Piscinibacter sp. HJYY11: one gene and its partner. The protein of the gene in region 1 interacts with the protein of each later gene in a pairwise test. Links are inferred from orthologs where the notes say so. Each region holds a gene or a part of one and is shown in the gene's direction. Other genes may lie near its edges. The genes, in order: recA and dprA.

Region 1 (5,981 bases):
GGCGGATGCGCTGCTGCAGCTCGTTGAGCGGCGCGATGCCGCGCACGAGGGCGAGCCACACCAGCAGCACCGCCAGCGGCAGGATCACGAACTGCGGCAGCATCACGCCCTTGATGATCTCGGTGGCCAGGCGCGAGCGTTTGCCGAGCGTTTCCGCGGCCTGCACCAGGGCCGGGGTGCCACCGGCCGCCCCGGGCACGGCGATCCACTGGTAGGCGATGCGCACCGGCTCACCGCCGATGGTGTCGTCACGGAAGCGCAGCTGGCCGAGGTTGCTGCGGTCTTCGTCGGGCGGCACCGGCAGGTTGCGGTCGCCGCTCAGGAATTCGCCACGCAGGCCCAGCACCTGGTAGTAGAGCGTGTCGGTCTCGTCCGTCTGCAGCAGATCGGCCGTGCCGCGTGTGAGCGAGAAAGTCGCGCGCTGCGTGCCGTCGCCCTGCACCTGCAGCGTGATCTGCTGCGACAGCAGGCGGGTCAGCTCGCCGAGCTGCCGGTCGAAGGGCTTGTTGGCGATGCCCTGTGCCACGAGCCAGGTGAGCACGACGCTCATCGGCCACAGCAGCAGCAGCGGGGCGAGCATCCAATCGAGGATCTCGCCGAAGAGGGAACGTTGCTCTCTGCGCAGGGCCACTTAGGTCCGGCGCCGGGCCGCCCCAAGCCGGACGGCGCCCCTTGGGGGCAGGAGTGAAAGCGACTGGCGGGCTGTCATCAGCTCGGAATCTTTTCCAGGCAATAGCCGAGGCCGCGTACCGTCGCGATGCGGATCGGGCCCTGCTCGATCTTCTTGCGCAGGCGGTGGATGTAGACCTCGATGGCGTTGTTGCTCACCTCTTCACCCCATTCGCACAAGCGCTCGACGAGGTGGTCCTTGCTGACGAGGCGGCCGGCGCGCTGCAGCAGCGCTTCGAGCAGGCTCAGTTCTCTTGCCGACAGCTCGATCATCTGGTCGTTGATGTAGGCCACGCGGCCGGTGGCATCGAAGGTGAGCGGGCCGTGCTTGATGAGGCTCGACGCGGTGCCGAGGCCGCGGCGCGTCAAGGCCCGCACGCGCGCTTCGAGTTCCTGCAGCGAGAAGGGCTTGGCCATGTAGTCGTCGGCGCCGAGGTCCAGGCCTTTCACGCGCTGCTCGACGCTGTCGGCCGCGGTGAGGATCAGCACCGGCACCGCCGAGCCGCGTGCTCGCAGCTTGCGCAGCACTTCCAGGCCATGCAGCTTGGGCAGGCCGAGGTCGAGGATCAGCAGGTCGAATTCATGCGAGACGAGCGCCGCATCGGCCTCGGTGCCGCTGGCCACCGCGTCGACCGCATAGCCCGAGTTGCGCAGCGTGCGCAACAGGCCATCGGCCAGGACCTGATCGTCTTCGGCAATCAGTATCCGCATCGTCGTCTCCTTGTGGTCGTCTCCTTGCCAGTGTGAATGAAATTGCTGACGTGAACCATGCGGGAGATCAGCCTGGCGACCACGCGCCCGCATACGCCTCGAGGCCCAGCGCGACGACGGTGGCGACGTCGGGCCCGACTTCGGCGCGGAATTCGCGGTCGGCCTGCGCGACGGCCTGCTCGAAGGCCTTGAGCCAGGCGAGGCCGGTCTCGGTGAAGCGCACGACACGGGCGCGTTTGTCGCGGCTGTCGGCCTCGCGGGTCACCAGGCCCCAGGCGGCGCACTGGTCGACAAGGTCGCCCATGGCCTGCTTGCTCATGCCGGCACGGGCGGCGAGGTCGGTGAGGCGCGAGCCTTCGAGCGCCAGGTGCCGGGTGATGTGGATGTGGGCGGCGCTCACCTGCGCCCGTGCCGCGAGGTTCGACAGCGCGAGCGGCACGTCGAGGTTGCGCGCCATCAGCGCCAGCACGCGCTCGTCGAAGCGGCGCAGCGCGTGGCCCAGCAGGCGCCCCAGGTGGGTCTGCCGCCAGGCGTCTTGGGGGACCGAAACCGTCATCGCCAGATCGTAAGGCAAACTGACCAAATAATGGGTTTACTTCGACCTACTCGGCTTGCAGAATGCTGTTCATTCATCCAGCCTGTCGTTATTTGCAGCTGGTAACCCATTGATCCACAAGGAGAAATTCATGGACGCACCCGTCAAGGCCCTGAACACCGAAAAGGCCAAGGCCTTGCAAGCCGCACTCGCCCAGATCGAAAAGCAGTTCGGCAAGGGCTCGATCATGAAGCTCGGCGAGGGCGAGAAGATCGAGGACATCGAGGTCGTCTCGACCGGCTCGCTGGGCCTGGACATCGCGCTGGGCGTCGGCGGCCTGCCGCGCGGCCGGGTGGTCGAGATCTATGGCCCGGAATCGTCGGGCAAGACCACGCTCACGCTGCAGGTTATCGCCCAGATGCAGAAGCAGGGCGGCACCTGCGCCTTCATCGACGCGGAGCACGCGCTCGACACCTCCTACGCCCAGAAGCTCGGCGTCAACCTGCAGGAAATGCTCATCAGCCAGCCCGACACCGGCGAGCAGGCGCTCGAGATCGTCGACGCCCTGGTGCGCTCGGGCTCGGTCGACCTCGTGGTCGTCGACTCGGTGGCCGCGCTCACGCCCAAGGCCGAAATCGAAGGCGAGATGGGCGATTCGCTGCCCGGCCTGCAGGCGCGCCTGATGAGCCAGGCGCTGCGCAAGCTCACCGCCACCATCAAGAAGACCAACACCATGGTCATCTTCATCAACCAGATCCGCATGAAGATCGGCGTGATGTTCGGCTCGCCCGAGACGACCACCGGCGGCAACGCGCTCAAGTTCTACGCCTCGGTGCGCCTGGACATCCGCCGCATCGGCAGCATCAAGAAGGGCGAAGAGGTCATCGGCAACGAGACCAAGGTGAAGGTCGTGAAGAACAAGGTCTCGCCCCCGTTCAAGGCGGCGGAGTTCGACATCCTCTACGGCCAGGGCATCAGCCGCGAGGGCGAGGTGATCGACATGGGCGTCGAGGCCAAGATCCTCGAGAAGAGCGGCTCCTGGTTCGCCTACAACGGCGAAAAGATCGGCCAGGGCAAGGACAACGCCCGCGAGTTCCTGCGCGAGAACCCGGTGCTGGCGGTCGAGATCGAGAACAAGGTGCGCGAGGCGATGGGCATTCCGCTGCTGCCGGGTGCCGCGGGTGACGCGGAAGCGGCTGCGCCGGCGCCGAAGCGCGGCCGTGCGGCCAAGGAAGCGGCGGCCGCCGAGGAATAAACGCCTCGCATGAAGCCCCGTTTGTCACTGAAAGGCCGGGGCCTTCAGATCCTTGCCCAGCGCGAGCACAGCCGCAGCGAACTGCGGCGCAAGCTGATGGTCCACGCCCGCAAGCCCGCGGGCGAGGGCGAAGCGCCGGTCGATGAGGACACGGCGGCCGAGCAGGTCGACACCGTGCTCGACTGGCTGCAGGCCAACCGCTACCTGAGCGAGGAGCGTTTCGTCGAGAGCCGCATCCACGTGCGGGCGGCGCGCTACGGCAACCTGCGCATCAAGCAGGAGCTGGCACAGCACGGCGTGGCCCTCAGCGCCGAGGTGGCTGATCAGCTCAAGGGCAGCGAGGCGGCGAGGGCGCGCGAGGTCTGGGCGCGCAAGTTCGGCGAACCCCCGCAGGACGCCGCCGAACGGGCACGCCAGATGCGTTTCCTCGCAGCCCGGGGCTTTTCGGGCGAGGCGATTCGCCGAGCGTTGCAAGGCGCAGCGGACGAAGACACCTGATGTGCAACAGGCCTTGAGCGCGCGCGGGTTCCGCACGCTCGCGCTAATTTGGTGCGGTGCGCAATGCTAAAGTGCCGGGCTTTCGCGGCTCCGTCACATTGCATGGGGCCAGCCCCTCCGCCAGACCCACCCGCCACGATGGCCTTGCCTGCCGCCGCGCCCGAGCGCCAGCTCAAGCACACACGCTGCATCGACGTGCAGGTGTTTGCCCGTGGCAATGGATTGTGGGAAGTCGATGCGGTCATCACCGACGTGAAGACCCGCGACACCGAATTCCGACGTGCCGGCGAGCCCATCCACGACATGCTGCTGCGTCTGGTGATCGACGAGCAGTTCAACGTGCTCGAGGCCGGCTCCGAAACCCGCGGCATGCCCTACCCCGGCGCCTGCAACGATCACGGCGATGCGTATGCCAAGCTCGCTGGCCTGAACCTGATGCGCGGCTTTCGCTATGCCGTCCATGAGCGCCTCGGCGGTGTCGCCGGCTGCACCCACCTCACCGAGCTTGCGCAGGTGCTGCCCACCGCCGTGGTGCAGGCCTTTGCCGGCGATGTGATCGACACCCGCGGCGAACAGGGCGTCGACGCCAAACAGCCCTTCCAGCTCGACCGCTGCCACGCCCTGCGTACCGACGGCGCGACCGTCAAGCTGCACTACCCGCGCTGGTACCGGCCGGGCAAGTCCGAAGTTCCTCCCCCCGTTCCTGCAAACCGAGTGAAGAGAGTCCGCGATGAAAATCCATGAGTACCAAGGCAAGGAAATCTTGCGTCAGGCCGGTGTCCCGGTCCCCCGCGGCTATCCCGCATTCAGCGTGCAGGAAGCCTTCGAAGCCGCGCAGAAGCTGGGCGGCCCGGTATGGGTGGTGAAAGCCCAGATCCATGCGGGTGGCCGCGGCAAGGGTGGTGGCGTGAAGCTCGCCAAGTCGCTCGATGACGTGAAGACGATCTCGGGCCAGATCCTCGGCATGCAGCTCAAGACGCACCAGACCGGGCCCGAAGGCCAGAAGGTGCGCCGCCTGTACATCGAGGAAGGCGCCGACATCAAGAAGGAGTACTACGTGTCGCTGGTCACCGACCGCGCCACGCAGAAGGTCGCGCTGATCGCCTCCAGCGAAGGCGGCATGGACATCGAAGAGGTGGCCCACTCCTCACCGGAGAAGATCATCACCGAGTACATCGACCCGCTGACCGGCCTCGGTGCCGAGCAGGCAAAGAAGGTGGCGAAGGCGATCGGCCTGCCCGAGGGCTCGCACGCCCAGGCGGTCGACCTGTTCCAGAAGCTCTACAACTGCTACATGACCACCGACGCGTCGCTGGTCGAGATCAACCCGCTGAACTGCGACAGCAAGGGCAACCTGATCGCCCTCGACGCCAAGTTCAACTTCGACAGCAACGCCCTCTTCCGCCACCCCGAGATCGTGGCCTACCGCGACCTCGACGAAGAGGACCCGGCGGAGATCGAAGCCTCGAAGTTCGACCTGGCCTACATCCAGCTCGACGGCAACATCGGCTGCCTGGTGAACGGCGCCGGCCTTGCGATGGCCACGATGGACACCATCAAGCTCTTCGGCGGCGAGCCCGCCAACTTCCTCGACGTGGGCGGTGGCGCCACCGCCGAGAAGGTGACCGAAGCCTTCAAGATCATGTTGAAGAGCCCCAAGGTGAAGGCGATCCTCGTCAACATCTTCGGCGGCATCATGCGTTGCGACACCATCGCCGAGGGCGTGATCGCCGCGTGCAAGGCGGTCAACCTGCAGGTGCCGCTGGTCGTGCGCATGAAGGGCACGAACGAACAGCTGGGCAAGAAGATGCTCGCCGACTCCGGCTTGCCCATCATCAGCGCCGACTCGATGGCCGAGGCCGCGCAAAAAGTGATGGCCGCCCTGAAGTAATCACGCTAGGACACGAACATGAGCATCCTCATCAACAAAGACACCAAGGTCATCACCCAGGGCATCACGGGCAAGACCGGTCAGTTCCACACCCTCGGCTGCCAGGCCTATGCCAACGGCAAGAACGCATTCGTCGCCGGCGTGAACCCCAAGAAGGCCGGCGAGAAGTTCTCCGACATCCCCATCTACGCGAGCGTCAAGGAAGCCAAGTCGCAGACCGGCGCCACCGTCTCGGTGATCTACGTGCCGCCCGCGGGCGCCGCGGCCGCGATCTGGGAAGCCGTGGAGGCCGACCTGGACCTCGCCATCTGCATCACCGAAGGCATTCCCATCCGCGACATGCTGGAAGTGCGCAACAAGATGAAGGAGAAGGAAGCCAAGGGCGGCAAGAAGACGCTGCTGCTCGGCCCCAACTGCCCTGG
Region 2 (6,052 bases), 850 kb from region 1 along the record:
GGCTTCGATCGCACGGTGGATGGGCGCCGCGCCGCGCCAGCGCGGCAGCAGGGAGGCGTGGATGTTCAGGCAGCCGCGTGCCGGCAGGTCCAGCACCCATTGCGGAAGGATCAGGCCGTAGGCGGCCACGACCATCACGTCGGGGCGAACGGCTTGCAGGGCGGCACGGGCCTCCTCCGCGTCGGCGGGGTACTTGCCGTCCAGGCGCAGACTGCGCGGCTGGGCGACCGGAATGCCGCGCGACACGGCCAGCGCCTTCATGGGTGACGGCGTGAGCTTCATGCCGCGGCCGGCGGGGCGATCGGGCTGGGTCAGCACCAGCGGCACCTCAAAGCCGGCAGCCAGCAGGCGCTCCAAGGCGACGGCGGCGAATTCGGGCGTGCCCGCAAAAACGACTCTCATGTCCCGATCTTCATGCCGACGCTCACGAGCGTTGCTCGTCCCGCGTCTTCTTCAGCATCTTGGTCTTGATCCGGTCGCGCTTCAGCGGGCTCAGGTACTCGACGAAGACCTTGCCCATCAGGTGATCCATCTCGTGCTGCACGCACACCGAAAGCAGGCCTTCGGCGTCGAACTCGTAGCTCTCGCCAGCACGGTTGAGCGCGCGAACGCGCACCCGGGCGTGGCGCGGCACCTTGTCATAGATGGTCGGCACCGACAGACAGCCTTCGTCGCCGAGCATCATTTCCTCGCTGCGCTGCACCAGCTCAGGGTTGATGAGCACACGGGGCACGTCTCGGCCCTCGGAGGTGTCGATCACGATCACCCGCTCGTGCACGTCGACCTGGGTGGCGGCCAGGCCCACCCCGTCGGCGGCGTACATGGTCTCCAGCATGTCGTCGACCAGCTGGCGGATGCGGTCGTCGACCTGCGCCACCGGCTTGGCGACGGTGTGCAGGCGCGGATCGGGGTAACGAAGGATGTCGAGCTTGGGCATAGGAAGCAGCGAGAAAACAGCGGGAAATCAACAACTAAGGGGCCACCCTTAGGCTGCTGGAAGGTGTGGACAACGAGCAACGCCGGCCATCGTGACAGGCAACACAACAAAGGTATCGGCGGGTGACTTTCGTTGCGATATCAAGGGTTTAGAGGCAGAATCTGCGAAACTGAATGAAGATTTTCGCCGAAGCGCGGGCACCTTGCCGCACTCGGCTCAGTAACCGCACAGCCCAGCATTGTGCTGTCTGACGCGCCCCGGAGACTTACGTTCATGACCCGAAGCACCCGTCCTGCCCTGGCTTTCTTCCGGGCCTCTGCGATCACTGTGGCGCTCGGCATCGGCCTTGGCGCGGCGTGGGCCGCCGAACCCAATTTCCCGATCACCAGCAAACAGCGCAGCACGGCCCAGCAGGTCGCCCAGGCCGGCGTGCCGCTTTCCGAACTGGCCGACAACGCGCCCGACGTCTACACCGTCAAGTCGGGCGACACGCTGTGGGACATCTCTCGCATGTACCTCAAGAGCCCGTGGCGCTGGCCCGAGCTGTGGGGCATGAACCTGGAGCAGATCCGCAACCCTCACCTGATCTTCCCGGGGCAGGTGCTGTCCCTCATCAAATCGGGCGGTCGCGCCACGCTGCAAGTCGGTCAGATCGGCCCTGATGGCACCCTGCGACTCCAACCGCGGGTGCGGGCAAGCGATCTCAACCGCGAAGGCATCCCGCCGATCCCGCTGCACCTGATCGAGCCCTTCCTGAACGAAGCCGTCATCTTCGAGAGCAACCAGCTCCAGAGCGCGCCGCGTGTCGTCAGCACGCAAGAAGGGCGCGTGCTGCTCTCGCGCGGTGACCTGGCCTACGTGCGGGGCGATGTCGGCAACACCCGCAACTTCCGCGTCTTCCGCGAACCGCGCCCGCTCAAGGACCCGACCACCGGGGAGATCCTCGGCTACGAAGCCTTCTACCTCGGCACCACCGAATTCACCCGCAAAGGCGGCAACATCAACGGCGAGATCGTGCCCGACACCTTCACGGTGACGAGCATTCGCCAGGAAATCCGCGTCGGCGACAAGCTGGCGCCGATCCCGCCGCGCGAGATCGTCAACTACATCCCGCGTGCGCCGCAGAAGGCCATCGCCGGCCAGATTGTCTCGATCTACGGTGACGGCGTGACGGCCGGCCAGAACCAGATCGTCGCGCTGAACAGGGGCAGCCAGGACGGCCTGGAAAACGGGCATGTGCTGGCGCTGTGGCGCGACGGCGTGCGCATGCGCGACAGCACCGACGAAGACCGCACGCGGATCAAGCTGCCGGACGAGCGCCACGGCTATCTCTTCATCTTCCGCGTGTTCAACAAGATGTCCTACGCGCTGATCATCTCGGTCAAGGAACCGGTGTCGGCCGGCGACCGCTTCACGCAGCCCTGACGACACGCCGCGCCGTTCATGGCGCCCGCGATGGATCGGGAGGAAGTCGCCGCCTGGCTGCGGCTCTTGGAGACGCCACACGTCGGCCGCGAGTCGGCGCGCCGGCTGCTGGCTGCCTTCGGGTCTGCAGATGCGGCGTTGACGGCACCGACCGCCGCTCGACGTGAAGTCGTGACAGCCGAAGCGGCCAAGGCGCTGGAGCAGCCCGCCGAGAACCTGCCCGCGCTGCTGGACGCCACCTGGCGGTGGCTGACGGATGAGAGCACCGGGCCACGGCACCTGCTCACACTTGGCGATGCCCGCTACCCCGAACGCCTGCTTCAATCGGCCGACCCACCGCTGCTGCTCTACGTCCAGGGCAACATCGCCCTGTTGAATGCCCACAGCATTGGCGTCGTGGGGAGCCGCAACCCCACGCCGCAAGGCAGGAGCAACGCCCTCGCGTTCTCGAGCCAACTGAGCCAGGCGGGCTGGACCATCGTCTCCGGCCTCGCGCTTGGCATCGACGGCGCCGCGCATGAAGGCGGCTTGGCGGGCCCTGGTCAGACCGTTGCCGTCGTCGGGACGGGGCTGGACCGGGTGTATCCGAGACGGCACCTCGAGCTCGCACGCAGGATCGCCCAACACGGCGCCATCGTGAGCGAATACTCCATCGGCACACCGCCGTTGCCACCCAACTTTCCGCAGCGGAATCGCATCATCGCGGGGCTGTCTCGCGGCACTCTGGTGGTCGAAGCGGCGCTGCAATCGGGCTCCTTGATCACGGCCCGGCTGGCGAGCGAAGCAGGGCGCGAGGTGTTCGCGATCCCGGGCTCCATCCATTCTCCCCAGTCACGAGGCTGCCATGCGCTGATCAAGCAGGGAGCAAAGCTGGTCGAGAGCGCAGAAGAGGTCATCGAAGAGTTTCCGCCAGAAGCCGATGCTCCACCGCAGGCCACGCTGACCGAGGTGGACGAATCCGCCGCAGCACTCGACCCACTGGTCGACGCATTGGGCTACGACCCCGTGACCCTCGATGCCCTCGTCGCCCGAACCGGCTGGCCCGCCCCGGAACTCAGTGCACGGCTGCTGGAACTCGAGCTGATGGGTGAGGTGGCACGCCTGCCGGGGCAGCTCTTTCAACGAGTGAGCACCGGCTGACGCCCTTCGGAACCCGCACACGGCGTGGTGCATTTATTCCGCTTCCACTCGCAGCCCACTGGGTTATCATGAATTCATGTTCGACGTGCTCGTCTACCTGTACGAAAACTACTGGCGGCCGGATGCCTGTCCTGACCATGCCCAGCTGACCCGCAAGCTGTCGGCCATGGGCTTCGAGTCGGACGAGATCGAAGAGGCCCTCTCCTGGCTCGATGGCTTGGCCACGGCGGCGGAGTCGTACGTCGGCGAGCAGAAACCGGGCAGCCTCCGTGTCTACTCGAACGCGGAACAAGAGCACCTCGGCGAAGACTCCATCGGCTTCGTCAGCTTCCTTGAATCCGCTGGCGTGCTGCCTCCATCGATGCGCGAAATGGTGATCGACCGCGCCACCGCGATTCCGGGCGGTCCGGTCGACCTGGAAGACCTGAAGATCATCGTGCTGATGGTCTTCTGGAGCCTTGGGGAAGAGCCGGACGCGCTGATCCTCGACGAGCTCTTCGTGGCCGAAGAAGACCGCCTGATCCACTGACCTCGGGCGAGGCGCCTTCGCAACAAAGCCGCCCTCAAGGCGGCTTTGCTTTTGCCGAGGCAGGTGATCAATGCTCAGTTGAGCAATCGTGTCGGGTCGACGTCGAGCTTTGCCAGAGCACTTCGCGTGGCGCGCACTGTGAGCGATTCGTCCTGCGCCGGGACCAGCAGGCCGGCCTGTAGGAATGCCGCCAAGCGGTTCTGCTGGAACAGGATGCCGCGCCCGTGCGGCGACACGAACAAGGTCAACTGCCGGCGCATGCCCTGCCAGACCAACTGCACCGCCTCGTTGCGGTTGCGATAGTCCAGCATGTACCAGCCGCCGACCTGCAGTTCCTTGGCCCAGGCCAGCATGGCAGGGGTGGCCATGGAGCCGCCCTCGCCGACCACCTCCAGCTCGGCACTCTCATGGCCTGACAGGTCGAGCACCATCGACTCATCGATCTCGATGTCGTCGGACTCCGGCAGCAGCTCTTCGAGCGTCTCCAGGCGTGCCATCAGCTCCTCAAGGCGCTCCGGTGCAATGGTTGCCGTCTTGGCCGTGAAGGCTGCCGCCAGGGAGTTGTTGAGCTTCTGGATGTGCTCGTCCTGCTTGTCGCCCGAGATGTTGGCGTGGTCCATCCCCTCGCGCAGCGTCTTCAGCAGCGGAGGGAGCCGGCGGATCACCTCCGCCCGCTCTTCGCGCGAGACCTTGGCACTGGCCGACCAGATGAGGTCAGCCGCCACGCGCTTCATCGCCTTGGTTTCGTTGCCCTGCGGCCCATGCTTGACCGCGGTCATCGCCATCACGTCGGCCCACACGTGGAAGAGGAACTCGCGCACACCCTCCTGCACCGGCACCTCGTTGAGCATCTTGCGCAGCTCGATCGTGTACTGGATCGCCAGGGTTTCACGCTGCTCGACCTGCTGCGCAAGCGAAACGCCCTTGCGGGTGGTCTCGTTCTCGTTCTTGAAATAGTGTTCGAGAAACTTCTCGAATTCGGTGAGCACGGTCTGGAACACACGCCGGCCGGTGTCGGGGTAGGCCTCGACGACCTGCACGACGCGCTTGATTTCCTTCTCGAGCGTGTCGGCCACCGCGCGGCTGGTGGAGTCGAACCCCATCACGCACGCACCCATGCGGTCGATCAGGCGACGCGCCGGGTGGTCCACGGTGGCGAAGAAATCGGGCTCACTCACCGCCACCCGCAGCACCGGCATTTGCAAACGCGCGAACCAGACCCGCACCACCGCCGGGATACGCTCTTCCATCAGGATGCTCTGGAACAACAAGGCGACGATCTCGATCGTGGCGCGCTCGACGGGCGTGGAAGCTGCCTGTTTCAGCGCCTGCTTGCGCTGGTGCAGTTCCTCCAGCAATGCCGGCGTGCTGACCGGGCCTTCGGCGACACGGGCGCCATCCGCTTGCACGGCCGCGCCGCTGGTCGTCACCAAACGGCGCTGGATACCCTGTTGCGCTTCGTTGATGGCAGCCTTCAAGCCGGCGGAGGCTTGATGCGGCATCTGGGCTGTGCCGGCAAAGTCGGGCACCTGGCGACCGATCAGGCGGTTGAGACGGCCCAGGACTGCTTCTGCGTGGTCGGAGCCTCGCGCAAAACCGCCGGCCCGCGTCATCAGGCGTGTCTCTTCACCCACATTCCCCAATCGGCCATGCCCGCTCGTGGCCGCCGGCACCGGCGCGCTGGGCGTGGCCCCTGCCGGGATCGGCACACCGTACGAGTTGCGCGTACGGCGAATGAAGGGCCGAAGGTCGATATCCGGCAGGACCCGCTGCTGGATCAGCCAGCGGTTGGTCTCGTGATAGGCCTCTTCGGCGAAGTGCGCGAATTCTTCGTGCAACACCGCCTGCAGCGTGCGCCAGGCATCCTGGCTCAGCGAGGCACCGCGCCACGCGCCGGTGAGGATGCGCGCCAGCACATGGGGCCGCAGCACGTCATTGGCGTCGAGTTCATCGCGCTTCTCGAGCGCCGACATGCGAGAACGCAGATCGGTGAACTCCCACGAAGCGCGGTCCATCATCGC

Evidence for each region.
Region 2: the proteins of recA (region 1) and dprA interact in binary tests that used the Bacillus subtilis proteins (3 or more experiments, as listed by UniProt). The link is inferred for Piscinibacter sp. HJYY11 from one-to-one orthologs.

Annotation. Positions count from the first base shown.
Region 1 is NZ_JAERQZ010000001.1:3,153,724-3,159,704, reverse strand. What follows is about bases 1,292-4,118. They hold recA (recombinase RecA), read left to right. Parts: upstream 1,292-2,066; coding sequence 2,067-3,170; downstream 3,171-4,118. Other genes in these bases: JI745_RS14660 (DUF2889 domain-containing protein), read left to right, coding at 3,807-4,118; recX (recombination regulator RecX), read left to right, coding at 3,180-3,668; JI745_RS14675 (MarR family winged helix-turn-helix transcriptional regulator), read right to left, coding at 1,448-1,936; JI745_RS14680 (response regulator transcription factor), read right to left, coding at 1,292-1,380. Outside these bases: JI745_RS14685 (sensor histidine kinase), read right to left, coding at 1-580; more of JI745_RS14680, read right to left, coding at 709-1,291; more of JI745_RS14660, read left to right, coding at 4,119-4,412; sucC (ADP-forming succinate--CoA ligase subunit beta), read left to right, coding at 4,399-5,559; sucD (succinate--CoA ligase subunit alpha), read left to right, coding at 5,578-5,981. UniProt on the Bacillus subtilis protein: Multifunctional protein involved in homologous recombination, DNA repair and competence.
Region 2 is NZ_JAERQZ010000001.1:4,004,773-4,010,824, reverse strand. What follows is about bases 1,550-4,447. They hold dprA (DNA-processing protein DprA), read left to right. Parts: upstream 1,550-2,392; coding sequence 2,393-3,502; downstream 3,503-4,447. Other genes in these bases: JI745_RS18710 (DUF1631 family protein), read right to left, coding at 4,106-4,447; JI745_RS18715 (DUF494 family protein), read left to right, coding at 3,579-4,031; JI745_RS18725 (LysM peptidoglycan-binding domain-containing protein), read left to right, coding at 1,550-2,362. In the rest of the region: fmt (methionyl-tRNA formyltransferase), read right to left, coding at 1-402; def (peptide deformylase), read right to left, coding at 425-937; more of JI745_RS18725, read left to right, coding at 1,211-1,549; more of JI745_RS18710, read right to left, coding at 4,448-6,052. UniProt on the Bacillus subtilis protein: Protein that helps load RecA onto ssDNA during transformation. Binds cooperatively to circular ssDNA, is able to bridge different segments of DNA. Favors the loading of RecA onto SsbA- or SsbB-coated ssDNA and formation of RecA-DNA filaments.